Regions from separate parts of the Labrys sp. F242 genome, predicted to be linked through region 1. Evidence: predicted binding sites of a transcription regulator. Region 1 holds the regulator's gene; each other region holds the start of a gene.
What was found. The regulator PhoB, encoded in region 1, activates phosphate uptake and scavenging genes when phosphate is short. The targets are predictions, from matches to a motif close to TGTCATNNANCTGTCAT.
Positions count from the first base shown of each region.

Region 2: the regulator PhoB is predicted to act here: its motif matches at 4,667-4,683, upstream of phnC (phosphonate ABC transporter ATP-binding protein).
Region 3: the regulator PhoB is predicted to act here: its motif matches at 3,829-3,845, upstream of ACZYTC_RS17460 (alkaline phosphatase).
Region 4: the regulator PhoB is predicted to act here: its motif matches at 2,150-2,166, upstream of ACZYTC_RS12980 (glycerophosphodiester phosphodiesterase family protein).

Region 1 covers NZ_JBVASG010000001.1:28,026-35,438, forward strand. The annotation lists gene ACZYTC_RS00120 (aldo/keto reductase) at 1-658, shown strand, start outside; gene ACZYTC_RS00125 (YciI family protein) at 744-1,100, shown strand; gene ACZYTC_RS00130 (RNA polymerase sigma factor) at 1,119-2,357, shown strand; gene ACZYTC_RS00135 (hypothetical protein) at 2,376-3,113, opposite strand; gene phoB (phosphate regulon transcriptional regulator PhoB) at 3,254-3,955, opposite strand; gene phoU (phosphate signaling complex protein PhoU) at 3,969-4,688, opposite strand; gene pstB (phosphate ABC transporter ATP-binding protein PstB) at 4,724-5,551, opposite strand; gene pstA (phosphate ABC transporter permease PstA) at 5,548-6,390, opposite strand; gene pstC (phosphate ABC transporter permease subunit PstC) at 6,402-7,406, opposite strand.
Region 2 covers NZ_JBVASG010000001.1:619,233-626,645, forward strand. The annotation lists gene ACZYTC_RS02935 (hypothetical protein) at 1-54, opposite strand, end outside; gene ACZYTC_RS02940 (ArsR/SmtB family transcription factor) at 129-809, shown strand; gene phnE (phosphonate ABC transporter, permease protein PhnE) at 813-1,706, opposite strand; gene phnE (phosphonate ABC transporter, permease protein PhnE) at 1,703-2,635, opposite strand; gene phnD (phosphonate ABC transporter substrate-binding protein) at 2,707-3,639, opposite strand; gene phnC (phosphonate ABC transporter ATP-binding protein) at 3,700-4,524, opposite strand; gene ACZYTC_RS02965 (LbetaH domain-containing protein) at 4,729-5,373, shown strand; gene ACZYTC_RS02970 (MaoC family dehydratase) at 5,378-5,836, shown strand; gene ACZYTC_RS02975 (MaoC family dehydratase) at 5,833-6,306, shown strand; gene ACZYTC_RS02980 (class I SAM-dependent methyltransferase) at 6,341-6,997, opposite strand; gene ACZYTC_RS02985 (BtaA family protein) at 7,006-7,413, opposite strand, start outside.
Region 3 covers NZ_JBVASG010000002.1:420,041-427,453, forward strand. The annotation lists gene metX (homoserine O-acetyltransferase MetX) at 1-50, shown strand, start outside; gene metW (methionine biosynthesis protein MetW) at 47-715, shown strand; gene ACZYTC_RS17450 (methyltransferase domain-containing protein) at 914-1,660, opposite strand; gene ACZYTC_RS17455 (L,D-transpeptidase family protein) at 1,950-3,491, opposite strand; gene ACZYTC_RS17460 (alkaline phosphatase) at 3,999-5,771, shown strand; gene ACZYTC_RS17465 (hypothetical protein) at 6,024-6,485, shown strand; gene ACZYTC_RS17470 (ABC transporter ATP-binding protein) at 6,490-7,179, shown strand; gene ACZYTC_RS17475 (FtsX-like permease family protein) at 7,176-7,413, shown strand, end outside.
Region 4 covers NZ_JBVASG010000001.1:2,764,345-2,771,757, reverse strand. The annotation lists gene ACZYTC_RS12990 (ATP-binding cassette domain-containing protein) at 1-319, opposite strand, end outside; gene ACZYTC_RS12985 (ABC transporter substrate-binding protein) at 511-1,581, opposite strand; gene ACZYTC_RS12980 (glycerophosphodiester phosphodiesterase family protein) at 2,235-3,632, shown strand; gene ACZYTC_RS12975 (hypothetical protein) at 3,740-4,120, shown strand; gene ACZYTC_RS12970 (DUF1697 domain-containing protein) at 4,148-4,675, opposite strand; gene ACZYTC_RS12965 (MarR family winged helix-turn-helix transcriptional regulator) at 4,822-5,304, opposite strand; gene ACZYTC_RS12960 (FAD-dependent oxidoreductase) at 5,349-6,863, shown strand; gene ACZYTC_RS12955 (ABC transporter substrate-binding protein) at 6,944-7,413, opposite strand, start outside.

The DNA of each region.
Region 1 (7,413 bases):
CCTGTCGCGCGACTATATCCTCAAGGCGGCCGAGGATTCCCTGCGGCGCCTGCAAACCGATTACATCGACCTCTACCTCTCCCATTGGGAGGATCCGGAGGTGGATCTGGAAGAAACGCTCTCCGCCTATGACGAGTTGATCAAGGCCGGCAAGGTGCGCGTGATCGGCAATTCCAATCATAGCGCCAACACCATGTTCAAGGCGCTGGCTATCAGCACCAAGGAGATGTGGCCGCGTTTCGAGAATCTGCAGACGCACTACAATCTCTATGACCGCGCCGGCTATGAGAACGAGCTCGAGGCGTTCTGTCTCAAGAACGAGATCGGCGTGACCAGCTATTTCTCGCTGGCGAGGGGGTTCCTCTCCGGCAAATATCGCAGTGAGGCCGATTTCGCCAAGAGCAACGCGCGTGGCGGCGAGATGGCCAATTATCTCAACGAGCGGGGCCTGCGCATCCTGGCCGCTCTCGATGCGGTAGCCGAGGCCAAGAGCGCCACACCGGCCCAGGTCGCCATTGCCTGGCTTATCGCAAGGCCCGGCATCGTCGCTCCGATCGCCAGCGCCACCAGCGTCGAGCAACTTGGGGACCTGATCAAGGCGACCGAACTCAATCTGGGTTCGGGCGAGATCGAGCAACTCACCAAGGCGAGCGCATAATTTTCGTCCTGCTGTCGAAAGTGAACGGGATGGCGCGTCATTGTCATGCCGGCGCATCATGCGCCGGCGGAGACAGGAGAGACCCATGCAGTTCGCGATTCTGATCTACAGCAACGAGGAAGCCATGCTGAAGGTGGACCCCGCCAATAAGCAGGCTGTGCTGGCCGCCTATCAGGCCTATACGGAGGCCCTCAGATCGGCCGGTGCTCTCGGCCCGTGGAGCCGTCTGCGCCCCACGTCTGCGGCGACGACCGTGCGCCTCGCCGACGGCAAGACCCAGGTGCTCAACGGCCCCTTCGCCGACACCAGGGAACAACTCGGCGGTTTCTACATCATCGATGTGCCGGACCTGGATGCCGCGATCGGCTGGGCTGCGCGTTGCCCGAGTGCAGCCATCGGTACCATCGAGGTCCGGCCGGTGTGGGACCCCAAGGATTATTGAACCAAGCGAGCCGATCCGGTGCCTTCCGCCCCCGCCGTCGAACTTGCCGAAATCGTCGCGCGACGCAGCTATGGCAGGCTCGTCGCCCTTCTCGCGGCACGTTCGGGCGACATTGCGGGGGCGGAGGACGCCCTGGCCGACGCCTTTGCGGCGGCTTTGGAACATTGGCCGGCGGGCAGTGTGCCCGCCAATCCCGAAGCCTGGCTCCTGACCGCGGCCCGGCGCCGGCAGATCGACGCGGCCCGCCGCGCCAAGCTGCGCGGCGAAAAGGCGGACGAGGTCATCCGCCATGTCGAGGCCCTCGCCTCCGAGCAGGCCGAACAGCCTGTCATTCCCGATGAGCGCCTGCGCCTGATGTTCGCTTGTGCTCATCCCTCGCTCGATGCCGCCGTGCGCGCGCCCTTGATCCTGCAGACGATATTGGGGTTCGACGCCGGCGCGATCGCCAGCGCCTTCCTGGTTTCACCTGCGGCGATGAGCCAGAGATTGGTGCGGGCCAAGCTCAAGATCAAGCAGGCCGCCATCCCCTTCCGGATCCCGGAACCCGACGAGTTGCCCGGTCGTCTCGAAGCGGTACTGGAGGCCGTCTATGCCGTCTATGCCGAGGGCTGGGCCGATCCCGAAGGGGCGCAGGCCCGCGAGCGCAATCTGTCGGTGGAAGGCATCTGGCTCGGCCGGTTGCTGGTCTCGCTCCTGCCCGGCGAGCCGGAAGTGCTCGGCCTGCTGGCCCTGATGCTGCATGCCGAGGCGAGGCGGGCTGCACGCCGTAGCCCGGTCGGCGACTATATCCCGTTGGAACAGCAGGATACCACGCTTTGGGATGCCGCCCTGATCGAGGAGGCTGAGGCTTTGCTCGCCAGGGCCGGGCAGGCGCGACAGATCGGTCGCTATCAGCTCGAAGCCGCGCTGCAATCGGCCCATGCCAATAGGCGCATCTGCGCGACGACGGACTGGGCCGCGATCGTCACGCTGTATGAGGCCTTGGTACTACTGACCGCGTCCCCCGTCGCTGCCATCAACAGAGCCGTGGCGCTCGCCCGTCTTGCGGGACCGCAAGCCGGATTGGCCGGGCTCGACGAGGTCGCCAGCGACAGGCGGATCGCCGATTACCAGCCTTATTGGGCTGCACGCGCGGACTTGCTGGCCCGCGCCGCAAGGCAGGAGGAGGCCCGCAACGCCTATTCGCGGGCGATCGGGCTGGAGAGTGATCCCGTCATCCGCCGTTATCTGCAAGGGCGCCTGGCGGCTCTGGGCTGATATCGGCGCCTGCAGAAGCTATTGGGGATAGCGGCCATTGAAGGGCGGGGCCTCGATCCACCATTGCGGTGTATAGGCGCGCTTGATCGGGCAACGGATCAATGTGTCTTCATCGAGCCACAGCTGCCGCTCGGGGGCGGGGGTCATCACGATGGTTTCCGCCGTGCCGGAGCGGCCGCTTCGCAGGGCCTGGTCCTGCGCCGGCGAGCTGCCGCATCGAAGCTGCAGCGTCGCCTGGAACTTGGCGCTGGAAGGCTCCTCGCCATCGGCCTCGATGACCGCGCAATATTTGCCGTAGAGCTGGATGGCAGGACCGGCTGCCCGTAGAAGCTGCACGGAAACCCGGTTGCCTGGCGTCGCCCCCTGCTTGTCGCAGCCATCGTCCTGCAAGGCATAGATGCCGTCGGCATAGTTGCCCGCCTTCTGGGCATAGGACGTGCGCGTGGCGGGCGCGCGTCCGGCCTGCCTGACGGACAAGACGGTCCTGATCTGCATGCTGCCATCGGGTGCGACCTCCACCATGGCCTCGACCTCGCATCGCGAGCCTTCCTTGCAGATACCGGCGACCTGCTCCTGCATGTCGCTGTCGGCTGCGATGAAGCAATCCTTGCCGATATAGGAGCCCGCCAAGCCGGAGCCGGTACCGAACTCGCCCGAACACAAGGTTTTCTTGAGCTTGGCCGCTGCGGCATCGCTGGGAAGCAGCGCCAACGAACTGGCAGTCAAAAGCGACGCGACGAGCAAGGAACGGATCATGGCAACCCCGGCATTTTCTTTGGCAAGTCGTCTTATCGCAAGCCTCTGAAATCGCCTAGATCGGGCGAGTACCGGGTACGTGATGCGACAAGGCCGGCGGTGAGCCGCCGGCCTTGGTGTCGGGCGATGAAATATCCGTCCTAGGCCTGCTTGGCGAAGGTCTCGTCGAAGGAATAGCCGGCGCCGCGAACCGTGCGGATAGGGTCGATCTCGCGCGTGCGGTTCATCGCCTTGCGCAGTCGCCCGACATGCACGTCGACCGTGCGCTCGTCGATGTAGACGTCGCGGCCCCAGACGCTGTCGAGCAATTGCTCGCGTGCGAACACGCGTCCCGGCGCCTGCATCAGGAATTCGAGCAGGCGGAATTCGGTCGGGCCGAGGCGGATCTCGCGATTGCCGCGATGAACGCGCTTGGTCTCGCGGTCGAGGGAAATGTCACCGGCCTTGAGCAGGGAGGCGACGTGATCGGGCTTGGCCCGACGCAGCAGAGCGCGGACGCGGGCCGAGAGTTCCGGCACGGAGAAGGGCTTGACGACATAATCGTCGGCGCCGGTGGCCAGACCCCGCACACGCTCGGTTTCCTCGCCACGCGCCGTGAGCATGATCACGGGCAGGCGCTCGGTTTCCGGCCGCATGCGGATGCGCCGGCACAATTCGATACCCGACAACCCCGGCAGCATCCAGTCCAGCAATACCAGATCCGGCACGCTTTCGCGCAGGCGGATCTCGGCATCGTCACCGCGCGCCACACTGTCGACCTCATAGCCTTCGGCTTCGAGATTGTAGCGCAGCAGCAGGGTCAATGCTTCTTCGTCCTCGACGATCAGAACCTTGGGAGGCATGGCCTATCCCTTGTTACTTAGCCGGCACAGGAAGGTCGACGAGATCGGTGCTGTTGTCCGCCTTGGGCCGCTCGCCGGCCGGCGATTCACCGGTCACCAGGTAATGCACCGTCTCGGCGATGTTGGTGGCATGGTCGCCGATGCGCTCGATGTTCTTGGCGCAGAACAGCAGATGGGTGCAGAAGCCGATATTGCGCGGATCTTCCATCATGTAGGTCAGCAATTCGCGGAACAGCGAGGTGTACATCGCATCGATCTCGCCGTCCGAACTCCAGACCGAGAGCGCTTCTTCAACATTGCGCTGGGCGAAGGCGTCGAGGACCTGCTTGAGCTGCTCGAGCACCAGGTCAGCCATATGGTCGAAACCGCCGAAGAGCTGGGCCGGCTGCGCATGGCTGTGGATGGCGACCACGCGCTTGGCGACGTTCTTGCCGAGGTCGCCGATGCGTTCGAGATCGTTGGCCACCCGCAGGGCCGAGACGATTTCGCGCAGGTCGAGTGCCAGTGGCTGGCGCTTGGCGATGACCAGGATAGCCCGGTCCTCGACCTGGCGCTGGAGCTTGTCGATCGCCAGATCGAGCTCGATCACGGCCTTGGCGCGCTGGGTGTCGCGCTTGAGCAGGGCTTCGACGCTGTCGGCTACGCTCTTCTCTGCATAGCCACCCATTTCGGCGATCATGTTGCGCAATTCGCGCAATTCCTGATCGAAGGATGTAACGATGTGGTCGGACATGCCGCCTCCAAATGAATTCGACGCTGGCCGAGGGATCAGCCGAAGCGGCCGGTGATGTAATCCTGTGTACGGCTGTCGTTCGGGGTGGTGAACATCTTGTTGGTCTGGCCGACCTCGATGAGGTCACCCAGATAGAAGAAGGCCGTCACATCCGCGCAACGCGCCGCCTGCTGCATATTGTGCGTGACGATGACGATGGTGAAGTCCCGCTTCAATTCGTCGATCAGTTCCTCGATCTTGGCGGTCGAGATCGGATCGAGCGCGGAGGTCGGCTCGTCCAGCAGCACGACTTCGGGCTTCACCGCGATGGTGCGGGCGATGCACAGGCGCTGCTGCTGGCCACCGGACATGCCGAGCGCAGAGGCGTGCAGGCGGTCCTTGACCTCGTTCCACAGGGCGGCCTTGGTCAGGCACCATTCGACGCGTTGATCCATTTCCGCCTTGGAGATCGACTCATGCAGGCGCACGCCGAAGGCGATGTTGTCATAGATCGACATCGGGAAGGGCGTGGGCTTCTGGAACACCATGCCGATGCGGGCGCGCAGCACTGCCGGATCGATCTCCTTGCCGATGACGTTCTGACCATCGAGCAGCACGCGGCCCTTGGCAGTCTGGCCCGGATAGAGGTCGTACATGCGGTTGAGCACGCGCAGCAGGGTGGACTTGCCGCAGCCGGAAGGGCCGATCATGGCCGTGACCTGCCGGTCGATCATGTCGAGATTGATGCCCTTGAGCGCATGCTTCTCGCCATAGAAGAAGTCGAGATTCTCGACCTTGAGCTTCACGGCGGCAGCTGGATTGGCGATGGGGCGTTCGGCAACCGCGATGGAGGCTTGTGGAGTAGCGGACATGGGATCACTCATTTCTTGGGAGCGAGCACGAAGCGGGTCAGAATATTGAGCGCCAACACGCCGGCGGTGATGAGGAGGGCGCCGCTCCAGGCCACCGAGACGGCCTTGGGGTCGGGATAAGGCGCGAGCTGGTAGATGGCGGCCGGCAAGCTGGCAAAGGCATTGCCGAGGTTGAGCGACCAGTTGGAATTGCCGAAGGCTGTCAGCAGCAGGGGTGCGGTCTCGCCGGCGGCGCGGGCCAGGGCCAGCAGGATGCCGGTGACGATACCGGTGCGGGCCGAGCGCCAGGTCACGGAGGTGATGACCTTCCACATCGGCGACCCCAGCGCGAAGGCGGCTTCGCGCAGGCTGATCGGCACCAGGGCCAGCATGTCCTCGGTGGTGCGCACGACCACCGGCAGGATGATGATGGCGAGGGCGACCACGCCGGCCCAGCCGGAGAAGCCGCCCGTCGTCACCACGATCATCTGGTAGACGAACAGGCCGATCAGGATGGACGGCGCCGAAAGCAGGATGTCGTTGATGAAGCGCACCGCGTCGGCGAACTTGCTGCCGCGCCCCGCCTCGGCGAGGAAGGTGCCAGCCATGATGCCGATCGGCGCGCCGATGAGGAGGGCGAGCAAGACCATGGCGAAAGAGCCGACGATGGCATTGCGTAGGCCGCCATCAGCCATGTCCTTGGTGAAGAGGTCCAAGGTCAGCGAGGGCAGGCCCTCGCGCAGCAGGGTGTACAGGATCCAGGCGAGCGCCAGAAGGGAGATCGCGGCAAAGCCGATGGAGACGACTTTGTAGGCGTAGTCGAGGGCACGACGGCGGGCGAGGCGGGCGTTGCCGTGGGCGAGATGGGCCATGATGCTCTCCCTTACTTGGCGTTGCTGCGCACGAGCATGCGGGAGATCGCAAGCACGATGAAGGAAATCACGAAGAGCACGAAACCGAGCTCCAGCAGCGACTGGCTGCGCAGCGAGCCGGCAGGCGCGTCGGGAAATTCGTTGGCGATGGTGGAGGCGATGGTCGCCCCCGAGGAGAACAGCGATGCCGATATGCGGTTGGCGTTGCCGATGACGAAGGTCACGGCCATGGTCTCGCCGAGGGCACGGCCGAAGCCGAGCATCACGGCACCGACGAGCGCGGTCCGGCCATAGGGCACCGAGACGTTGCGGAAGACCTCATAGGTGGTGGCGCCGACGCCATAGGCCGATTCCTTCAGCATGGCGGGCACGGCTTCGAGGATCTCGACGAACATCGCGGTGATGAAGGGAATGATCATCAGCGCCAGGATGATGCCGGCGGTCAGCATGCCGGCGCCGTTGGTGGGGCCCTTGAACAGATAGCCGAGCACCGGCACATGCGAGAGGACGGAGATGATCGGCGGATAGATCGTCTGGGCCAGGATCGGCGCCACGATCAGAGAGCCCCACATGCCGAAGATGATCGAGGGCACGGCCGCCAGGAGCTGGATGGCAATGCCGATCGGCCGCCGCACGCTCTGCGGCGCGATCTCGGTCAGGAAGAAGGCGATGCCGAAGGACATCGGCAGGGCGATGATCAGCGCCAGCAGGCCGGTGAACAGCGTGCCGTAGATCATCACCCCGGCGCCGAATTTCTCGGTGACGGGGTTCCAGGCGGTTGACCAGTAGAAGCTCGGCCCGAAATGGGCCAGCGCCGGCCAGCCGCCATAGAACAGCAGCACGACGATCGAGCAGAGCAGGATAAGCACGAGAGAGCCGCAACCATAGAGGGCGGCCTTGAAGATGGGATCCAGGTTGGCGCCAGGAACCGTCTTGGCGCCGGGCGAGGGAGAACCCTGCGCGACCTTTGCAGCCGAGTTGGATGCGTCCAGCGAGGAGTCGGCTATGGCGCTCATGGCGATA
Region 2 (7,413 bases), 590 kb from region 1:
CGGCGCAAGCCTGAAGGGGGCGACGTCATGGCGGGTGAAGCAGGCGATCATCATGGTGTCCCGGGTTGAAAGCGACCGGGACAGGCTAGGCGATTGAGCAGCGTCGATGCTTCGGCTATGGTCGTAGTATGAAAGACGGACCGATGATCGCCTCGGTTGCCGCCCTGATCGGCGATCCGGCGCGCGCCAACATGCTCACTGCGCTGATGGACGGCCGGGCGCTGACGGTGAGCGAACTCGCCGAGGCCGGTGGCATCAGCCTGCAGACGGCCAGCGGCCATCTCGCCAAGCTCGATGCCGCCGGCCTGCTCTGCGCCGAAAAGCAGGGGCGGCACCGCTATTTCCGCCTGTCCGGCCACGACGTGGCCCAGGTCCTGGAAGCCCTGATGGGATTGGCCGAGCGCACCGGTGCGATAAGAGTGCGGACCGGCCCGCGTGACGAAGCCATGCGGACGGCCAGGATCTGCTACGACCATTTGGCCGGAGCACGCGGTGTTGCCCTGCTGGATGGCTTCGTGTGTCAGGGCTTGATCAGCGGCGACGAGGATCCCGTGGTTACGGCGATGGGCAAGGATTTCTTCGTCGGGCTCGGGCTCGACGTCCCGGGCATGGCCAGGAGCCGGCGCCCTGTCTGCCGACGCTGCCTCGACTGGAGCGAACGCCGCAGCCATCTCGGCGGCGCCCTTGGCGCGAGGCTCCTCGACTGGGTGATCGAGCGCGATTGGGCCCGACGCAAGGAGGGGCGTGTGATCGCCTTCACGCCCATCGGCGCGAAGGCGTTCGATGCAACATTCGGCCTGGCGGGGTAGGCCTCAGGGCCGCTGCGGCTGGCCGATGATCGCAAGTCGGAGACGCGACGAAATCACGTCGATGACGGCGACAGTGACGAGGATCATGAAGATCAGCACACCAAGCGGCGGCAGGTCGAGCACCCGCAGCAATTCGGCGAGATACTGGCCGACCCCGCCGGCTCCGACGATGCCGATGATGGTGGCCGAGCGCACATTGGATTCGAAGAAATAGAGCACCTGGCTCGCCATGACCGGCAGGACCTGCGGGATCAGGGCGAAACGGATGCGGTGGATCCGATTGCCTCCCGTGGAGAGCACGCCCTCGCTCGCCTTGTTGTCGGTGGTTTCGATGGCTTCCGAGAACAGTTTGCCGAAGGCGCCGAAATCGACGCAGATGATGGCGAGCACGCCGGCAAACGGACCGAGGCCGACGACGCCGACCCACACCAATGCCCAGATCAGCGCATCGACGGACCGGATCACATCGAGGCTACGGCGGACGGCAAAGCGGACGAAGACATTGGGGATGACGTTGCGTGCCGCCAGGAAGGCCACGGGCGCAGCCAGCACAGCCGCTGTGAGCGTGCCGGCAAAGGCGATGGCGAGCGTCTCGGTGAGAGCCTCCACGAAGAACCAGAACTTACCCTCGTCATTGGGCGGGAACATCTGCACGACGAAGGTGCCGAGCCGCGAAAGCCCGCTGAAGAACCGCGCCGGCGTCACCTCGAGCCGGACCATGGCGACGACGGCAAGGGCGAGCAGGACGACTATCACGCCTCCGGCCAGGAAACGTGTCCGCCAGGAGATTTCGAAATGGGCACGGTGGCGGGCTGCCACGGAGGCGAGCCTTTCGGGGCTGAGGGAGGCGAGAGGGCTTGCCGACCGCGGTGCCGAGCCGTTGATGCCGTTGTTCATGGTGTCGCCTCCTGACCGATCAGACGATGGCGCAGCTTCTCGGTGGCGAAATCGATGATGAAGACCGTGACGATGATCATCAAAAGAATGGCGCTGACGTCGGCATAGGCGAAGGTACGGATGGCGACCAGGAGTTCCTGGCCGATGCCGCCCACGCCGATGAAGCCCATCACGCCGGCTTCCCTGACATTGATCTCGAAGCGGAGCAGGGAATAGGAAGCGAAGTTCGGCAGGGTCTGGGGCAACACGGCAAAGCGTATGCTTTCCAGCCAGGATCCACCGGTGGCGACAGTGCCCTCGACCGGCTTCATGTCGGCATTCTCGACCACTTCGGCAAACAGCTTGCCGAGCGCGCCCATGGTGTGGATGGCGAGTGCCAGTGCGCCGGCCATCGGCCCGGACTTGAAGGCGATCAAGAAGATCATGGCGAAGACGATGGTCGGCACCGTGCGGCAGAACTCAAGCCAGCGGCGCACCAGCGCGCGCAATAGCCGGCTACGCGTCAGATTGGCGGCAGCCGCAAAGCACAGGAGGAACGCACCGAGCACGCCGAGCAGCGTACCGAGATAGGCGACGAGCAGCGTATCGCCGAGCAGCACCAGCCATTTGCCGAAGCCCCAATACCATTCCCTGACATCGCCGACGAAATTGCCGAGGCTGAGCGGCGGGGCGATGCGGCTGAAAAAGGAGGTGAAGTTGCCAAGATGGGTCCACAGGAAGCCCGGCCGGATCGCCGCCACATGGGCCGAAAGGGCGTAGAGGCCGATGCCGACGATGACGGCGAGCCAGATCCTGCGTTTCTTGGCAGCAATGGTTGCCTGGTAGGCCCTGAGCAGAGCTTGGGTTTGCGCCTGGGGCAGGCTATTGATAGCCGGCAATTGTGTATCCTCCTGCCTGGTCGAACGCAGGCGGTTCCAATGGAAATCCATGTGGCGTAATCCGCTTGCGCAAAGGGCGCGCACCTTTCGGTGCGCGCCCTTCATTGCGTCGTTGCGACCCCTTACTGGGTCTTGCGAAGCGCGTCGTTGAACTTCACCATGTCGACGATCGGCTGATATTCCTTGGCGCTGATCGCAGTGAGTTCGAGATCCTTGCCGTCGGAAAGCTTATCGAAATTGGCCTTATCGTTCTTGGCGTAGTCGATCAGGGCGGCGCCGATCTTCTTCTTCAGATCGTCGGGCAGCGAGGCGAGCACCGTATAGGGGCCTTCGGGCAGGAAGGGCGTCTTGTAGATGACGCGGAAGTCGCCCTTGGTCATCGGGGTGCCGTCATCCTTCTTGAGGATGCCGCGGCTGAGCATGCGGGTCAGGTTGGAATCGTCTTCCGAGTTCCAGCTGTTGGCGGCAGCATCTGCGGTACCCTGGGCGAGGGCCAGCACGGCATTGTCATGACTGCCGGCGAAGACGACCGAGGAGAAGAACTTGTCGACGTCGATGCCCTGGCTGTGCAGGCCGAAGCGCGGCGCATTGTTGCCGGAGGTCGAGTTGGGGTCGACGAGGGCGAGCTTCTTGCCCTTGAGATCCTCGATGGTCTTGTAGGGGCTGTCGGCCTTCACATAGATCACCGAATAGTAGCCGGTGAGGCCATTGTTGTGGCGGGGAACGGCGACCGGCTCGGTGGCCACGCCGGTGATGATGGCGCGGGCGTAGGAGGCCGGGCCGTACCAGGCGATCTGGGCAAAGCCGGCGCGCTGGGCTTCGATCACGGCGGCGTAGTCGTTGGCGATGTTGAGCTTGACCGGCACGCCGACCTGCTTGGCGATGTAGTCGGCCAGCGGCTGGTAGCGGTCATTGGTGGTGGAGGCATTCTCGGCTGGGATGACGGCAAGCGTCAATTCGGGATACTGGGCCTTCCAGTCCTCGGCCTGGGCGGTACCAGCGGCAAAGCTCATGGCTGCTGCGGCAAGGCCGAGCAGCGTGCGGCGCGAAAGCATAGGTCTCTCCTGTCGGAAATATCGTGTTCTTGTGGCTCTTGAAGATGCGCAGCCGGCCTGTCAGGCCGCGACGCTGGCAGGGCGAGCCAAACCTGCCGAGTTTGTGTCGCCTGCCCATTTGGCGTCGGCATCGGCATCCATGACTTCGCCGGCCTCGAGGCCGTAGAGGTCGCGCGCTGCATCGGCAGTGAGCATGGCGGGTGTGCCGTCGAACACCACCCGGCCGGCGGACATGCCGATCAGGCGGTCGCAATAGCCGCGGGCGAGATCCAGCGAATGAAGATTGCAGATGACGGTGATGCCGAAATGCTTGTTGATGCGCAGCAGCGCATCCATCACGACCTTGGTGTTGCGCGGATCGAGCGAGGCGATCGGCTCGTCCGCCAGGATGATCGAGGGTTCCTGCACCAAAGCGCGGGCGATCGCCACGCGCTGCTGCTGGCCGCCGGACAGGCTGTCGGCACGCTGGCCGGCGAGATTGGCGATGTCGAACTGCTCGAGCGCAGCGAGCGCCATGGCCTTGTCCTCGAGGCCCCACAGCTGCAGCACGGCACTGGCGGTCGAGACCTTGTTGAGGCGGCCCATCAGCACATTGGTTAGCACGTCGAGGCGGCCGATCAGATTGAACTGCTGGAAGATCATGGCGCAGCGCGCACGCCAGTCGCGCAGGGCCTGGCCGCGCAGGGCCGTGACATCGACGCCGTCGAAGGAGATCGTGCCCTCGCTCGGATCGACGAGGCGGTTCAGCATGCGCAGCAATGTCGACTTGCCGGCACCCGAACGCCCGATTACGCCGATGAAGGCGCCGGGCGCGATTTCCAGATTGACGTCCGCGACGGCAGCCTTGCCGCCGAAGCGCCTGGAAACTCCTTTGATCGCCAGCATGAACAGATCCCTTCTCGTGCAGCTTTCCGAAGTCGGTAACGCTGGGCCATTACAGAGGGATGGCAGTTCAATGATGTTTCGGTGACGATCCCCCGCGGATGTCGCGGGCCTATGCGACAGATCGGGCGCTCCGGCGGATGCTTGTCACGTGGCTGTCGCAGCGGAGTGGGAAGCAGGGCCTTTCCATCATCGTTGGATCGCCCTTTGCCCAAACTCAGCCTGACGCCTTTCGTCGACCCGGCGGCTTTGATTTCCGCAAGCAGGCTCGGGCGCTACACCGAAGTAGGTCCCCGCACCAGCCTGCATGAGGTCGAACTCGGCGACTATTCCTATGTCGTCAACGATTCGGACATTGCGTACAGCCATATCGGCCGTTTCGTGTCGATCGCGGCCCATACACGCATCAATCCGGGCAATCACCCGATGAACCGGGTGAGCCAGAGCCATTTCAGCTATCGCGCCTCGGCCTATTTCGAAGGCGAGAGCGACGAGGACGACTTCTTTGCCTGGCGCAGGGAACATGACGTCCATATCGGCCATGATGTCTGGATCGGCCATGGCGCGATCGTGCTGCCGGGGCGCCGCATCGGTATCGGCGCCGTGGTGGGGGCCGGCGCCGTGGTCACCCGGGACGTGGAAGCCTACACCATCGTCGCCGGCAATCCGGCACGGCCGATCCGCCGTCGTTTCGAGGAAGCGATTGCCGACCGCCTGCAGGCCCTGGCCTGGTGGAATTGGTCGCACGAGACCCTGCGCGCTGCCTTGCCCGACTTCCGTAAGCTCCCGGTCGAGGCCTTCCTCGACAAATATCAGGCTCTTGCCGTTGAGGGCCTAATCGGTCCATCCTGAGGGCATGGCTGATACCCTGCTCCATTTCGAAGATTTCCCGGTCGGCGAGATTGCCACCTACGGATCGTACAAGCTGACGCGCGAGGCCATCCTCGCTTTTGCCAGGGAATACGACCCCCAGCCGTTTCATCTCGATGATGAGGCGGCAAAAGGCACCATGCTGGGCGGGCTCGCCGCTTCCGGCTGGCATGCCTGCTGCATCTTGATGCGGCTCAACTGCGATGGCTTCATGCTCGGCTCCACCTCGATGGGCGCGCCCGGCATCGACGAGGTCAAATGGCTGGCGCCGCTCCGCCCGGATGTCACGCTGAGCGTTCGCCGCACGACCCTGGAGGCGCGCGCTTCCAAGAGCCGCCCCGAGATGGGCCTGGTGAAGTTCCTGTTCGAGCTCGTGGCTGATGGAAAGACGGTGGTGACCACCCAGACCGGCTCCATCATGTTCGGCCGGAGGCTGGCGGCATGAAATATTTCGAGGATCTCGCCATCGGCGATACCGACGAGATCGGTGCCTTCACCTTTTCGGTCGAGAACATCAAGCGCTTTGCGGTGCTCTACGATCCCCAGCCCTTTCACGTCGACGAAGCGGCTGCGGCGGCCAGCCATTTTGGCGGCCTGGTGGCGTCGGGCTGGCAGGTTGCCGCGGTCTGGATGAAACTCCTGGTGGCGCATCAGGAGGTCGAGATCATCAGGGCGCGCCAACTCGGCAAGCCGGTGGTCAAGCTCGGCCCGTCACCGGGCTTTCGCAACATGGTCTGGGCCAAGCCGGTGCATGCTGGTGATACGCTGCGCTACAGCGTGGAGATCACGGGCAAGAAGGAGAGCGCTTCCCGTCCCGAATGGGGCATCGTCTCGATGCTGAGTTCAGCCATCAACCAGCATGGCGAGCAGGCCTTCCGCTTCGAGGGCACGGTGTTCTGGGAAAGGCGGGGGTAAGGGAAATATAGCGTGCCCCGCAATTGGCTCGAACCTATGTCATTATGGCCGGCCTCTCCAGTTCCGCATAGAAGGCGTAGCCACGGTAGAGGTCTTTGGTCCGAAGCCGCAGTCCCTCGCGGCTTGCGAGGTCCGCCAACGCTGTGGGCAATGCCGCGATGGGATGGACGTGGAAGCGTGCCAGCCAGGCGAAGAGCAGGTGCTTGAACCAGCCCGGCAGGCCCTCCTGCTGGCCGAAATCCACTATCAGAAGGCGCCCGCCTGGGTTCAGGCCGGCAATGGCGCGTTCCAGTACGGCGCGCCAGTCGGGGATCATCGAGAGCGTATAGGAGATGTAGATGCGCTCGAAACCCTTGCGCCCGAGCTGTTCAGGCGAAAAGCGGGTGGCATCGGCCTGGACCACGGTGACTCGCGCCAGGCGATTGCGGTCGAGCGAGTGCCGTGCCGTTTCGAGCATCGCCGTCGAAATGTCGAAGCCGTAAAGTGGTGTGGCGGGATAGCGCCTGGCTACGGCGATGAGGTTGCGGCCGGTGCCGCAACCGATTTCGAGAATCGCATCGCTGGCGGCCGGTCGCAGCGAGGCGATCAGGTGATCCCGGCCGAGCAGATAATATTTGCGCGTGAGATCGTAGATGTAGCGCTGGTGGCGATAGATCCGGTTCATCGCCGCCGCAGCATCGCCTGTCTGCATCTCGATGCTCAATGGAGGGCTCGCAGCTCGTAGAGATGGAAACCGCCATAGATCGCGGAACGGTCGCGGGCGGTCCAGGCTCGGCAACGCTCGCGGTCATAGGACCAGCGTGCCAGCAAGTCGGCGGGGATGCGGCCCGGGAGCAGGCTCTCCTCGGCGGCGGTACGGAAGATTACCCGGGCGCCGGGGCGGGCAGTCCGGGTGATCTCGCTCCACAGCTTGGTGAGGATGACATCGGTCATCCAGTCCTGCGCATCGAGCAGCACATAGGCGTCTAGGCTGGCTGCTGGCTGGGCTTTGAGGTGGTCGATCAGGTTGACGTGGCGCACCTCGATGCGGTCGGCCCGATCGCGCACGGCCTCATAGGCGGCGCGCTCGAGATAGGGCGGCACCGGCCCGTCGCCCTCCGGTTTGTA
Region 3 (7,413 bases), on a different contig from region 1:
TGGTGCGCGGCTTCGTCGGCGCCGCGGCCCGCGAGCGAGGGGTGGCATGAACAGGTTCCGCCCGCGCGACACCAGGACGATGACGGCCCAGCGTAGCCCGGCATCAACGCCGGGCACCCGCCTCGATTTCCTGCAGATCCGCGACATGGTGATCCCCGGCGCCCGCGTGCTCGACGTCGGTTGCGGCGACGGCGAATTGCTGTCCCTGCTGGAGGCGACACGCAATGTCGATGGCCGCGGCATCGAGATCAGCCAGCTCGGCGTCAACGCCGCCGTCGGCCGCGGCCTCGCGGTGATCCAAGGCGACGCCGATTCCGACCTGAGCGACTATCCCGACGACAGCTTCGATTATGTGATCCTGTCGCAGACCCTGCAGGCCACCCGCAAGCCGCGCCAAGTGGTGGAGGACATGCTGCGCATCGGCCGGCGTGCCATCGTCTCCTTCCCGAATTTCGGCCATTGGCGCATCCGTGGCCAGATCATGTTCCGCGGCCGCATGCCGGTGACCGACAACCTGCCCTATGCCTGGTACGATACCCCCAACATCCATTTCTGCTCGATCCGCGACTTCGTCGAGATGGCGCGCAGCCTCGATGCGGTGATCGAACGGGCCGAAGCGCTGACGCTATCGGGCCAGCCGGTCCAGGTCCAGGCGCCATGGTGGTTCTGGAACCTGTTCGGCGAGCAGGCGGTGTTCCTGCTCAGAAGGCGGTAGGCTGCCGCCCCACCGACAAGCGTCCTGTCATCCCCGGCCAAGTTCCTCGCGAGCACAGCGAGAGAGGACGAGGGTATCGTCACAAGCTTTGCTTGTGACTGGGATCCAGGGGCCAATGAGACGCAGGCTTCTTGCCTCTGGATCCCCTTTCCTCGCTTCGCTCGCCGGGGACGACAGCCCTTTCAATGACGCCGGGAGTCACGCCCCATCGGCGAGACGGCCCGCAGGGCTGGGCAGCAGCACCGGCGTGAATTTCGGCGACACCGCCCGCTTGGCACGCACCGTGATCGGCCGGAACACCTGCTTGGAGGCCTCCACGATGTGCACGCCGGCAAAGGGGGAGGCGAAGCGGGCGGCAAAGCGCTCATAGGCGGGAGCGGAGCGCAGCGCCCAACCATGAAACATCGGCGGCAGATAGAGCGCTTCCGTCCAGTTCACCGGCGAGAACAGCGCATCGCGCAGCAGGCGGGTCAATTGCGGGCGGGAAAAGGGCCGGCCATTACCAAAGGGCGTGGCATCGGAGCGCGCCCAGACCCCTCGCCGGTTCGGCGCCACCAGCATCACCGTGCCGCCGGGCGCCAGCACGCGCCAGATCTCACGCAGCGTGTCGAGGGCAGAATCGGCCTCCTCGAGCAGATGTATGGCCAGCACCCGGTCGAGGCAGCCATCCGCCAGGGGCAGTTCGGTCTCCTCGACCAGCGCGGCGGCGAGCGGGCCGTTCTCCGGCCATTCCAGCACGCCCTGCGTCGATGGATTGAACGAGACCACGCGTTCGGCCTCGTCGCGGAACATAGTGAGATAGGGCGCGGCAAAACCGATGCCGGCGACACGCTGGCTGCTGAGATCGCTCCAGCGCGCCCGGATCTTGGTGGCAATCAGGCGGCCGGCCACGATGCCCAGATTGGTGCTGTAGAAGTCGCGGAGATCGACGACATCGAGCGACATTGGAACCAACACCTAGTTACGACAGCGACAATTCGATCTTGCAGGCCGGGACGACGCCATTGCGCGCCAAGCTAATCCGCAAAAACTGGCGAGAACAAGAGAATTGGCCAATCCGAAGAGAGCAGCCCAAACGAAGCAATTCCGTGTCCATCGATCCCCGGCACCGATCAGGGCTGCAATGCGCGCTGAAATCGCTCAACCGGCAAGCGCAACCGCGATAGAATGCATGAGCCCTCTCCCATGCCGGGAAAGGGCTCACGGATCAATCGATCAAGAAAACGGCCGAAGCTCAGTTGGTCGCCGTGGCGCCCTGGTCGCCGCCCAGGCCGAGCCAGCGCTTGTAGAAAGGCTGCTCCGTCGGCGGATTGGTGATCGCCGGCGGCAGCTCGGCCATCTGGGCGGCCGGAAGCGCGGCTCCAGCCATCATCGGCTTGCCGGGCGTCAGCGTCTTTGCCTTGCCATGCTTCGGCTTGGTATCGGGCACAGTGCCGGTCTGGATCGGGTCGACATTGATCGCCGCCGGCGAGGCCGGTTGTTCGGCCGGCGCATAGCCGAGCCAGCGCGCATAGAAGGGCTGTCCCTCCGGCGCGGCGGCCGCCACCAATTGGCTTGGCGGAGCGTTGGCAGCGGGAGCAGCCATAGCCACGGCAACCGGCTTCTGCGGCATGGGAGCCGGAAGCTTGTTGCCCATCAGGCGGGCATAGACGGCCTCCTGACGCTTGGCGACGGCCTTCGGATCCGCCACGCCCTTGATCGGCTTGCGGGCCACTGCCGCTTCCGAATAGAGCAGGCTTTCGGCTGCGGCATAGGTCACGCGATGGGCGGCATTCGCGTCTGCTTCCGTGGCCGGCGCGCCCGCATCGTTGAGGGCGACTTCGGTCACGTCGACACGCGAATAGGTGAAGGGACGATCCTTGCCGGGGACAGCCGACTGGTCGACGGCGCGCGCGGCGAACACCGGATTGGAGCCACCATCCTGGTAGATATAGTTGACGGCCTTGGTGCCGGAGGCAACCAGCGAGGTGATCTTGGCATCGTCGCCGCGCCGCTTCTCGTAAACGGCGGCAGCCACATTCTGGCTGGCGGGCGCGATAGCACAGTCAGTCCCGCCATTGCCGTTGAAGACATAGCGGCCCTTGCAGACATCGACCTTGACCGTCTGCTTGGTGACCTCGAAATTGTCGGTGCCTTCCTTCAGGTTCTGCCAGAAGCCGATATTCGGGTTGCGGCGATTCCTGGCCATGTTCTCGGGCGTCATGCGGAAGGGCAGCGACTGCACCTGGAACGAAGCCTGCCCGCCCTGCAACGCCTCACGCGCCACGGCATAGATCTCGGCCACCTGCTTGTCGGTCATGGCAAAGCAGCCGCGCGAGGAGCAGGAGCCATGCACCATGATGTTGCCGCCGGCCCGGCCGAGCTGGCGATCGAAGTTGTTGGGGTAGCCGATGTCGAAGGACAGATAATATTGCGAATTCGGATTGAGACTGCTCATGCCCACCGCATAGAAGCCTTCGGGCACTTGGCGGTCGCCCTCGCTCTTCTTCGGACCGAGCTGTCCCGACCAGCGGCAGACCGGATAGCTCTTGAGCAGAGCATAACGCCCGCTCGAGGTCTGCTTCCAGAGCTCGAGTTCGGACTCTTTCTTGTAGATGCGCACCAGGATGGGCGCGGAACGCGCCATGCCCTTGGCCTGCATTTCGGCAATCAAGGCCTGCGGCACCGGGCTAGTCGAACGAACACTTGCGCCATTCTGATTGGAACAGGCCGCCGCCAGCAAAAGGACCGGCACGGCCATTGCAATCTTGCGCATCAACTTGAAGTGAGCGGTCATGAACCAGTGAACCCGTGCAAAGTCAGTAATACGGACTAAGGGACATTTACAATCAACGACCGCTCGCCGCAAGCCATGGGCCGGTCGTGGTTACGCAACAGCGTGAACGGAACCTTAACGGCACAATGCCTGATTCCACGCCCCGCCGATAGGGGCCTTCCACCGGAAACTCGGCCGGGACCCTATAGACTTCCTCACGACCAGACAAGCATCGGCCACAACAAAACTTCATTTCGAACAGGATGCGAGGATACGACATGGAGTCTTTGCCGCCCCGGATCTGACGGATGCCCCCTCTATACTGCTTGTGATACGGCCTGATCCTGGTCCCGCCCGCTGTCATGGACCTGTCGCACGCGCTGGCTATCCCTAGCGCGAAGCGCGTTCAGGGGGAACGCGCCCTCTTCCAGTTCTTTGTTTCCACGCGTCTTTGCAACTCTCGGCACGCTCGCCAAACCGCAAGACGCTTCGGTGACAAAGTCTGTTCGCATCCGCGAAAGGATTGCCATGCGCACGCTCCTCGCCGCCCTTGCGGTCACCACCATGCTGATCGGTCCCAGCCAGGCCGCGGGCATCTATCCGCTCGACCGCGCCACCATCCTGGCCGGCTCGCCCTTCGACTTCAAGGCCGAGTTCGCCGGCACGGTGAAGCCGGAGGATGTACGCGTCACCGTCAACGGGCAGGACTACAAGGGTGTGTTCGGCAAGGACGTCGAGTTCGTCGCCTCCGAGAAGGGCAAGGACGACAAGGATCTAGGCTCGGCGGTACTGCTGCGCGGCCTGACCCTCGCGGTGCCGGGCAGCTACAAGATCGAGGTCTCGGCCGGCGGGCAGAGCCGCAGCGTGACCTGGGACGTCTTCGGCACCGCCGCCACGCCCAAGGCCAAAAACATCATCTTCCTGCTCGGCGACGGCCTGACGGTCGCCAACCGCACCGGCGCGCGCATCATGTCCAAGGGCATGACCGAGGGCAAGGCCAATGGCCGCCTCGCCATGGACGACCTCGACCACATGGCCTTCATCGGCACCTCGTCGACGGACGCCATCGCCACCGACAGTGCCAACACGATGTCGGCTTACATGACCGGGCACAAGACGGCTGTGAACGCTCTCGGCGTCTATGCCGACCGCACGCCCGCCAGCCTGGACGATCCGCGCGTCGAAACCATCGCCGAAGCGGTGCGCCGCACCTCGAAGAAGTCGATCGGTGTGGTCTCCACCGCCGAGATCGAGGACGCCACCCCGGCTGCCGTGGTTTCCCATACCCGCAAGCGCGCCGACAAGGCCGAGATCGTGGGCATGTTCTACGATGTGAAGCCGGACGTCATCCTGGGCGGCGGCTCGGCCTACTTCCTGCCCAAGTCGACCACCGGCTCCAAGCGCAAGGACGACAAGGACTACATCCAGCTCTTCAAGGACGCCGGCTATGCGCTGGCCACCGACAAGGACAGTCTCGCCGCGGCCTCCGGCACCAATACCGGCAAGATCCTCGGCCTGTTCCACACCGGCAACATGGACGTCGCGCTCGACCGTTTCCTCCTCAAGAAGGGCACGGTCGAGAAGTTCCCGAACCAGCCCGGCCTGGTCGACATGACCAAGGCGGCGCTCGACCAGCTTTCCAAGAATCCGGAAGGTTTCTTCCTGATGGTGGAAGGCGCCTCCATCGACAAGATGTCGCATGCGCAGGATGCCGAGCGCTCGCTCTATGAGACCATCGAGTTCGACAAGGCCGTCGGCATCGCCCGCGAATTCGCCAAGACCCATCCCGACACGTTGATCGTCGCCACCGGCGACCATACGCATTCCATGTCGGTGATCGGCACCGTCGACGACAGCAAGCCCGGCACCGACATGCGCGAAAAGGTCGGCATCTATGCCGACGCCGGCTTCACCAATTACGAAGACAAGGACGGCGACGGCTATCCCGACAAGATCGATCCCAGCAAGCGCCTGGCCGTCGTCTACGGAAACTATCCCGATCACTACGAGACCTTCAGCCCGAAGCTTGGTGGCCCCTATGAGCCCGCCATCCAGAACGAGAAGAAGGAATATGTCGCCAATCCGGCCTATAAGGACGTGCCCGGCGCGGTCTTCGTCCAGGGCAACATCCCGCGCAACAATGACAGCACCGCCCATGCCGTCGACGACATCGTGCTGCAGGCCACAGGCCCGGGCGCCGAGGGCTTCAAGGGCTATCTGGAAGAGAGCGATGTCTATCGCGTCCTGGCCGACGCCTTCGCACTCGGCGCTTCCAGCGCCCAGAAGGCCCAGATGCAATAAGGCTTTGCCCGGAAATAAACAGGTCGAATTGGCTCAACCTTTGTCATTGCCGGGCTTGACCCGGCAATCCAGCCCTCCTCCCGGCATTGAAGACGAGGCGGCTGGATGCCCGGGTCAAGCCCGGGCATGACAAAGGCAGCGTTTCAGTTGTTGCCGACAACGCCTAATGATCGGACGACGGCCTCGGGCGGTTGGCCGCCCGAAGGCGATGTTTCCTGGGAGCGCCGACCTCGGCCGGCGTAAGAGCTCACCATGACGTCAATCCCTTTCCTGCCCCGCCGCCACGTCCTCACTTTGCTCGGGCTGTCGCCGCTCCTTCTGGCGCAGCCGGCCCTGGCTACCTCGGCGGCAACGCTCGGCTTTCCCGAACTCTATGGCAAGATCAGCGTGCTGGGCCTGGAGTTCTCGGCCAAGGTCAGGGAGCTCGACGGCAAGGACGTGGTGATGAGCGGCTTCATGGCCCCGCCCCTCAAGGCGGAAGCCACCTTCTTCGTGCTCACCGAAATCCCGATGTCGATCTGCCCCTTCTGCTCCTCCGACTCGGACTGGCCCGACAACATCGTTGTTGTTTATCTCGACGAGAAGCAGACCTTCGTGCAGCCCGGCACCAGGATCGAAGTGTCGGGACGCCTGGAAGTGGGGTCCTGGACCGATCCGGAAACCGGCTTTCTCAGCCGTCTGCGCCTGCGCGACGCGCGCTATTGGGCGGTCTGATCCGGTGCTGGCGCTCGATCTCGAAGACATCGCCGTCTCCTTTCCCGGCCTCGCCGCACCGGTGCTGCACATCGGCAGGCTCGTCCTCGCGGCAGGCAGCCAGCTTGCCGTGACCGGCCCATCGGGCTCCGGCAAGAGCACCTTCGTCAACGTCGTTACCGGCCTCGAACGCGTCGGGCAGGGCCGGATACGCTGGGGCGATACCGACATCGCCAAGCTGCCGGAAGGTGCCAGGGACCGCTGGCGCGGCAGCACAATCGGCCTGGTCATGCAGGATTTTCATCTCTTTCCCGGCCTGTCGGCCCTGGAGAACGTGTTGTTGCCGCTGCGCCTGTCCGGGCGGGCCGGCAAGACCGCTATCGAGCGTGGCCGAACCCTGCTCGGACGGGTCGGCCTGCTGAGGCCGGATCAGGCGATCGACGGCATGTCCCGCGGCGAGATGCAACGTGTCGCCCTCGCCAGGGCCCTGCTGCGCCGGCCGGCCGTGCTGGTGGCCGACGAGCCGACCGCGAGCCTCGATGCCGAGAGCGGTGCCGCCGTGGGCGACCTCCTCATCGAGCTCGCCGGCGCGGAAGGCAGCACGCTCATCATCGTCTCGCACGACACCGCACTGACGGGCCGGCTGGCAAGGCGGCTCACGTTCGCTGCCGGCCATATCGTGTCCGACGAGCAGGTAAGGGCACAGGCCGCATGATCCGCTTCGTCCTCGCTGATCTGCGCCGGATCTGGCCGGGAGCGCTGGCCGTGGTGCTGCTGGTGGCTCTGGCGACCGCGCTCGGCGTCGGCGTGGTGCTGCAGGAACGGGCGATGCGCCTCGGCAGCGCCCGGGCCGCCGACAGGTTCGATCTGGTCGTCGGCGCCGCCGGCAGCGAGACCCAGCTCGTCCTCTCGTCCGTGTTCCTGCAACCCTCGCCCCTGCCGCTAATGC
Region 4 (7,413 bases), 2.7 Mb from region 1:
CGCACAAGGCTAGATCCTGGAAGACGGTGGCGATGCCGAGATTGAGGGCGTCGCTCGGCGTCGAGAGCGTCACCGGCTTGCCGTGGAAGGTGATGGTGCCGGAACTGGGTTGGTGGACGCCGGCCAGCACCTTGACCAGGGTCGACTTGCCGGCGCCGTTGTCGCCGACCAGTGCCACCACCTCGCCGGCATGGACGTCGAGTTCGATATCGGTCAGGGCCGATACGGCGCCGAAATGCTTGGAGACATTGCGCAGGCTCAAAATGAGCTCGCCCATGGGCGCGTTGGCCGATGTGGAACTGGGAGAAAGGTCAGTCATGCCGGAATCCTTTCATGTGTGGGATCGGGAAGGCCTGGCTGCTGGAGGGGTTCGAACAGATGCATTTGGCCGTGGCGCCATCCTCCTGCGAGGCAGCATCCTGCGATATCCGTCAATGTATACAGCCGGAGACTGTGTGGGCAGCCGCGATCTCCCGGCCGCTCGGGGCGGCCGGGAGGGCGATGGCATGCTTACTGTGTGATGCCGAGCTTCTTGCAGCCTTCGGCATAGCGTCCGCCGCAGAGCTGATCTGCCGTGGCGATCTTCTTGTCGATGATCTCCGCCTTCAGGTTCTCGGAGGTCACGATGACCGGCACGAACAGCTTGGAGGGCGTGTCGAACAGGGTGGCCTCAGCCTTGGGGGTCTTGCCGCCAAGGAGTTCGAAGGCGACATCGGCGGCGGCGGCGGCGACGATCTCGCTCGGTTTGGAGATGGTATTGTACTGGTCGCCGGCAATGATCAACTGCAGGGCAGCGAGGGTGGCATCATTGCCGGTGACGGGCGGCACGGGGTCGAAGCCGGCCGCCTTGAAGGCTGCGATCGCGCCGCCACCGGTGCCGTCATTGGCAGCGACCACGCCGACGATCTTCTTGCTGAAGCGCGAGATCTGGCCACTGGCCCATTGCTGGGCGTTTGAAGGCAGCCAGTTGGGCGTGTCGAATTCGGCCAGGGTCTTGTAGCCGCCGCTCTTCAGGCCCTCATGGATGCCGTCGCGGATCAGCCGGGCGGCGGCGTCGGTCGGCGAGCCGTTGATCTGCAGCACGCCGGTGTCCTCGGTCGGCGCCTTCGTCGCCTTCAGATGCTCGACCAGGGATTCGGCAATGGCCTTGCCGATCGCCTTATTGTCGAAGGACACGTAGAAATCGGCCTTGGCGTCGGGGATGGGGCGGTCATAGGCGATGACCTTGATGCCCTGGCTCTGGGCCTGCTTGACCATGGAGGCCGCGGCGGCCGAGTCGACCGGATCGAGCACGATGACCTTGGCACCCTGCGTGATCACCGAGTTGAACTGCTGCTGCTGCTTGGAGATGCTGGCGTCGGCGTTCTGGTAGAGTACCTTGCAGCTCTCGCACAGCTTCTTCATCTGGGCGACGAAGCCGGGATGATCATGTTCTTCATAGCGGGTCGAGCCCTGATCGGGCATGAGGAACGCCACGGTGGCGTCCTTGACGGCGGCGTCCTGCGCCAGGGCAGAGGCGCTGCCAAGCAGGGACAGGGCGAGGACGGCGATGCCGGTCGATTTCAAGGATGTGAGTTTCATTCGGGCTTTCTCCCTAGGACTTTATGATTGTTCGAATGATCGATGGTGACGTTGCGCGGCCGAGATTGGTCTGGTGTCCGCCGCGTTCCGGGATGGAGCTTGGCGGTACAACGCATTGGCTGGCCGCAGGGTACCAAGGCGCTGCTATTTTTTGATCGGCGCGTCAGACCCGGCTTGCCGCGGGACCATGGTCAACTGGAAGAAGCAGGGTGATTGGGAGCGCTGGCGCGTGATCTCGTTTCGAGCCGGCATGACGTGGATTGGCGATAATGCTCGCAGCGCCTCTCCCGGGCCGGTTTCGGATCCCTGGGCATGACCGTCTCCCCCAAATGCGGCCGGCTTGACCCTGCCGCTCTTGCCGTCGAGCCAATGGCTCTCCAGTCCCATTAAGCTAACCCGTTGGGGAAACTACGTGCCACCACGTTTCACGGGTTGTGGTGATACTTTTTTGATCGCTGAGGCGCAGATCCGGCTGTCTTCCCAGCCGGGGCCCGTTGCGGGTCAAAAATGATGCGTCCGTGTTTCGGCCGGACATGGCACGGCGTGGTTCTCGTCGACTTGCTTCACCGGTCATCCGGTTGTCAGAAAATTACGACAAGAACATAGGGGCGGGCATTCAGGGGCGATGGCGAGCAAAGGGTGGAGATCCGGTCATGAAATTTGGTTGCGCGAGATGGAATGCTCTTGTCGGTGTGGCTTTGCTCGGCGCTGCCGCCGTGGGCATGGCCCCGTCTTCGGCAGTCCTTGCTCAAACCGCTAGCGCACCGACAGGCGCCAAGTCTTTTCTGACCCTCGACGGCAAGCCGCCGCTGGTCATCGGACATCGTGGCCTGCCGGGCCTCGCGCCGGAAGAGACGGAGGCTTCCTATGATCTGGCCGCGGCCCTCGGGACGGATGCGCTGGAAGAGGATCTGCATTTGACCAAGGATTGCGTGCTGGTGGCGCGCCACAATCCCTGGCTGAGCGACAATACCAACGTTGCGGAGGTGGCCAAGACCAATGCTGAGGTCGCCGCCCGCAAACGCACGGTGCCCGGGGTCACGGTCAAGGTGAAATGGCCCCAGTCGCCGACCAGCGGACCTGCCGAATACCTCACCGACCTGACCGATCCGGCCAATCCCCAATCGGTGCTGAAGTCCCTGGTTGTCGACGGCGAAGACCATACCAATGATTGGTCGATCACCGATTTCACCATGGCCGAGCTGAAGAATTGGATCGCCGGCACCACCTATGACGCGGCCAATGAGCGGCCGAAGGTGTTCAACGGCAAGTTCCCGATCCTCAGCTTCCAGGAGGTCATCGACATCGCCAAGGCCAAGAGCAAGGAAACCGGACGCCCGATCGCCGTCTATCCGGAAACCAAGAACCCATCCTGGAACAATGCGCAGGCCATCGCCAATGGCTGCGGCGCGCCGGGCAGCCGTCCGCTCGAAGATGCCCTGATCAAGATCATCAAGGACAATGGCCTCAACACCAAGGAAGCCCCCATCCTGGTGCAGAGCTTTGAGCCGAGCAGCCTGAAATATATGCGCAAGCACGGTCTGGAGACCCGGCAGGTCCAGCTCATCGATGGGGATGGCATCGACTTCAAGACCGGCAAGGTCCTCTATGACGACATCACCAATTCCCGCCCCTTCGATTGGACCGTCTCGGGCGACCCGCGCTGGTTCGACGCCATGCTGAGCCCGACGGGCCTGGCGGAGATCAAGAGCTATGCCGACGGCATCGGTCCCTGGAAGCCTCAGATCGTCTCGCTCAAGATCTCGCCCTGGAAGGAAATCAATGCCGATGGCACACCCTTCAAGGGATCGACGCCTGATGCTTCGACCCAGGATCCGACCAGCCTCGTCGCCGACGCGCACAAGGCGGGCCTGTTCGTGCATGTCTTCACTTTCCGGAACGAGAAGAAATATCTGGCCGCCGACTATCGCGGAGATCCGAGCCTGGAATATCTGAAGTTCTTCCGCCTGGGCGTGGATGGCGTCTTTACCGATTTCACCCATACGGGCGTCGGTGCCCGCGCCGCGTATCTGCGCGAACTCGGTTGGTAGGAAACCGCCATCACAAATCCGTATGAAAGCGGCAATGTCGGCGTAATCCCGATCTAGCAAGATCCCCCGAGCGCGGGCGGAACGGCATCGCGCTCTGGACCTTCGACATGCGGATCTATTTCCTCTGCCTTTGGCTGCTCGCTCCCTTGGCTGCCCTGCCGGTGCTGGTTTCCACGCCCAAGCCGGTGACGGTTGTTGCCAATCCGTGGCAGGACCTCCTGATGCTCGAGGTCATGGCGACCGAAACGATCGCGCTGGCTTCGAAGGAAGATCTGGAGGCCGCCGAGAAGCGGATCGGCGATTTCGAGGCGGTCTGGCAAAATGCCGAGATCCATGTGAAGCCCTGGGACGGCAGACTTTGGCGGCTGATCGATCAGGCGATCATGCGGGCAGGCGCGGAATTGCGTGGCAGCGAGCGCAGCCCGGTCCGAGCGCGGGCAGCCCTGTCGAGCCTGCTGGCTGCCTTGAACAGCCGGGTGGGTGGATGATGATTTTGGCTGTCCTGCGCAGCAACGTTACACGGCCAGTTTCAAGACCGTGTTCCAGTTGCGGCCGGTCACCAGCGTACCGAGATGGCGCTCGATCAGCTTGGTGGTGAGCTTGGAGCGGCCGATGCCGTCCGGGTAATGGGCATAGAGACAGCGCTCACTGGCGGCGATGCGTTCGCGCCCCTGGATCGCCGCGCGCAAGGAAGCGAGCGCGGGGCCGGCAATCTCGCCCTTGCTGGGAAGGGCGAGCAACTGGGCGGGGTGCGCTTCTGCCTCGATCTGGAAGGGATTGGCTGCGATCAGGGCCTGCCATTCCGGCATGGTGCGGATCATGAAGGCGGCCGGGACGCCGAAGCTCTCGGCGACAGCCTGTTCCCAGCGCTGCTCCAGATCCGGCACCGCTGCCTCGCCGGCCTCGAAGGTGAGGTTCCCGCTCTGCAGCAGGGTTGTCACCCCGATGAAGCCGAGGCTTTCGCCGAGGGCGCGCAGTTCGGCCATCTTGATCGTCGAGTTTCCCCCGACATTGATGGCGCGCAGCAAGGCGATGTAGCGCATGATCGGGCCCTCGGTCGGGGAACGCACGATGTCGGGCTATAAGCCAGACTCGATGCAATTGGGGGGGATGATATCGGCGATTTCAGCACTGGCTTCGTGTGTGCGGTCAAGCCAATTCGATCATGGAGTGGCAGGTATCCCGTAGGTCATTCCGGGGAAGTCGCCGTGATGTCGTCCGCAAATCTGCGCATGAGCCGCACGAGTTCGCTAAAGTCGCTGTCCTCCCATCCGGCAAAGATCGCACGGCCCATCTTCTCGCGAGCGGCATCGACCAGATCGGTCATCGCCTTGCCTTTGGGCGTGATGGTCGCCTCGCGAATACGTCGATCGGCAATGCTGCCCTGACGATCCACCAGGCCGAGGCTCTCCAGTTTTGCCACCTGCCGGCTGACTGTCGTGTAGTCGCGCCCCACGCGGTCGGCCAGTTCCACCACGCCGATCGGGCCGAGCCGCTCCACCATGACCAGCAACGGAAACAGAGCGCGATCGAGAGAGATGCCGGCTGCCCGCACCATCGCCTCGTCACGCTGGGGGCGGTTCATCACGCTGACGATGTCAACCAGAGCGCCGTGAAGCTCGCGCAGCAGCGAGCTAATATGTGTATTTTGCACATTGTTGGTTGACGACATATTCGGTCTCCTATTATGTGCATATTACACATATGGAGCAGGCCATGACAAAGCATTTTGCAGTTGACGTTCTCATTTGCGGGGCAGGGGCGGCTGGGTTGACGCTGGCTATCGACCTCGCGCGGCGTGGGGTGCCCTTCCGGCTGATCGAAAAAATGGACAAGCCGTTCCACGGGTCGCGCGGCAAGGGGATCCAACCGAGAACACTGGAGATCTTCGAGGACCTCGGAGTTTTGGATCGGATCGCGGCGGCGGGCGGACCCTATCCGCGGCAGCGCCACTATCACGATGACGGCAGTCACAGCGATTCCGAGCTCATGGAGCAGCAGGCCCCGATACCGGCCGAACCGTATCGCACCCCGTTGATGCTGCCGCAGTTCATGACCGAGAGCATCCTGCGCGAACGTCTTGCAGAATTGGGACATCGCCCTGAATTTGGATCTGAGCTGGTTGGCCTTGACCAGGACGAGGCCGGTGTATCGATGCGGATCGCCCGCAGGGCGGGCGAAGAGAGCATTCGCGTGCGCTGGCTTGTCGGCGCCGATGGCGGCCGCAGTTTCGTGCGCCAGGCGCTCGACCTGGGCTTCCCGGGCAGGACGCTCGGCGTTCGCGCCATCGTCGCCGACGTTTCCCTGACCGGTTTGAACCGGGATGTCTGGCATCGTTTCGGGGACAAGGACATGCAGCGGCAGATCTCGCTTTGTCCGCTCGCGGGAACCGACCTTTTCCAGATACAGGGACCGGTTCCACTTGAAGGCGACGTCGATCTCTCCGCCGAGGGGCTGAATGCCATGGTCGCCCAACGCACCGGCCGGGACGATATCCAGGTGGGATCCGTCTCCTGGGCTTCGGCTTTCGCCATGAACGCCCGGCTGGCCGATCAGTATCGCGTCGGCAGCATATTCCTGGTTGGGGATGCGGCGCATACGCACCCTCCGACCGGCGGGCAGGGGCTCAATACCAGCGTTCAGGATGCCTATAATCTCGGCTGGAAGCTGGCAGCTGTTCTGGCTGGCGCCCGCGACCAGCTGCTCGATACCTATGAGGAGGAGCGGCGCCCTGTAGCCGCAGCCATGCTCGGCCTTTCGACAAGTCTGCTGGATGATCTCAAGCGCGGCGAGATACGGCGTGGCCGCGAGACGCAGCAGCTCGACATCGGCTATCCCAAGTCGTCGCTGGCGATCGAGCGGCCGACACGACGGGGTGGCGTGCTTGCGGGGGATCGTGCGCCGGATGCCCCGGTCCGGGGCGCGGCCGGTCAGCCCCTGCGCTTGTTTGACTTGTTCAAGGGACCGCACTGGACGTTGCTCGTGTATGAGGGCAATCCAACAGCCCTGCCATCGCGTCGCGGGCTGCATATCCACGGCGTCGGCGAGCAGGGCGGCATCGTCGATCACGCCGGCCATGTCGGTGGCATCTACGCCCTCATGCCGGGAGACTGGGTGCTCGTGCGGCCCGATGGCTATGTCGGGGCCATCCTTGCTTCTTCCGAAATGGCGCTGCTGGAGCGCTATCTTGAGGAGGTGGGCCTCGGCCGGCCGGAACAAGCGCAGCCATGACCCATGGCAGTGCAAGGGCGAGCTGGTCGGGGTCGGCCAGCCCGGCCGGCCGCATGGACCTCGCCGCCCCGGCCAAGGCCTTATTGTGGTGAGACGAAGAAGAAATCCGCGGGTGGCAGCGAGCCGTAGACATAGGGTTCCTGCCGGTTGCCCGTGATATCGAGCACGTCCTGCCGGACGAAGCGGAAGATCTTGTTGATCTCCACGCCCGGCTCGACCAGGCGCTTGGCAAGGGAGAGGGCGAAGGGGCTGTTGGCCTGATCGCCGTCGGCAGCCGTCGTACCTTCCTTTGCAGAATAAACCACCAGGGTGGCGCCGGCCGGCTCCACGCGCGAAAGCCCGCGATCGATCGAACGGCTCGCCACGCTCAGCTTCATCTGAGCGATGAAGGGATTGTTGCGACAGGCATCGAGCACCACCAGCTTGAGCTTGCGCGCACCATCCAGCGAACTCATCACCCGCTCCAGCGGGACGGCCTCGTCAGGAACGTCGCGATCGGATTCGAGTACGGCGTCCAGCGGGATCAGATAGTTCTTGTTGTCCACTTCGA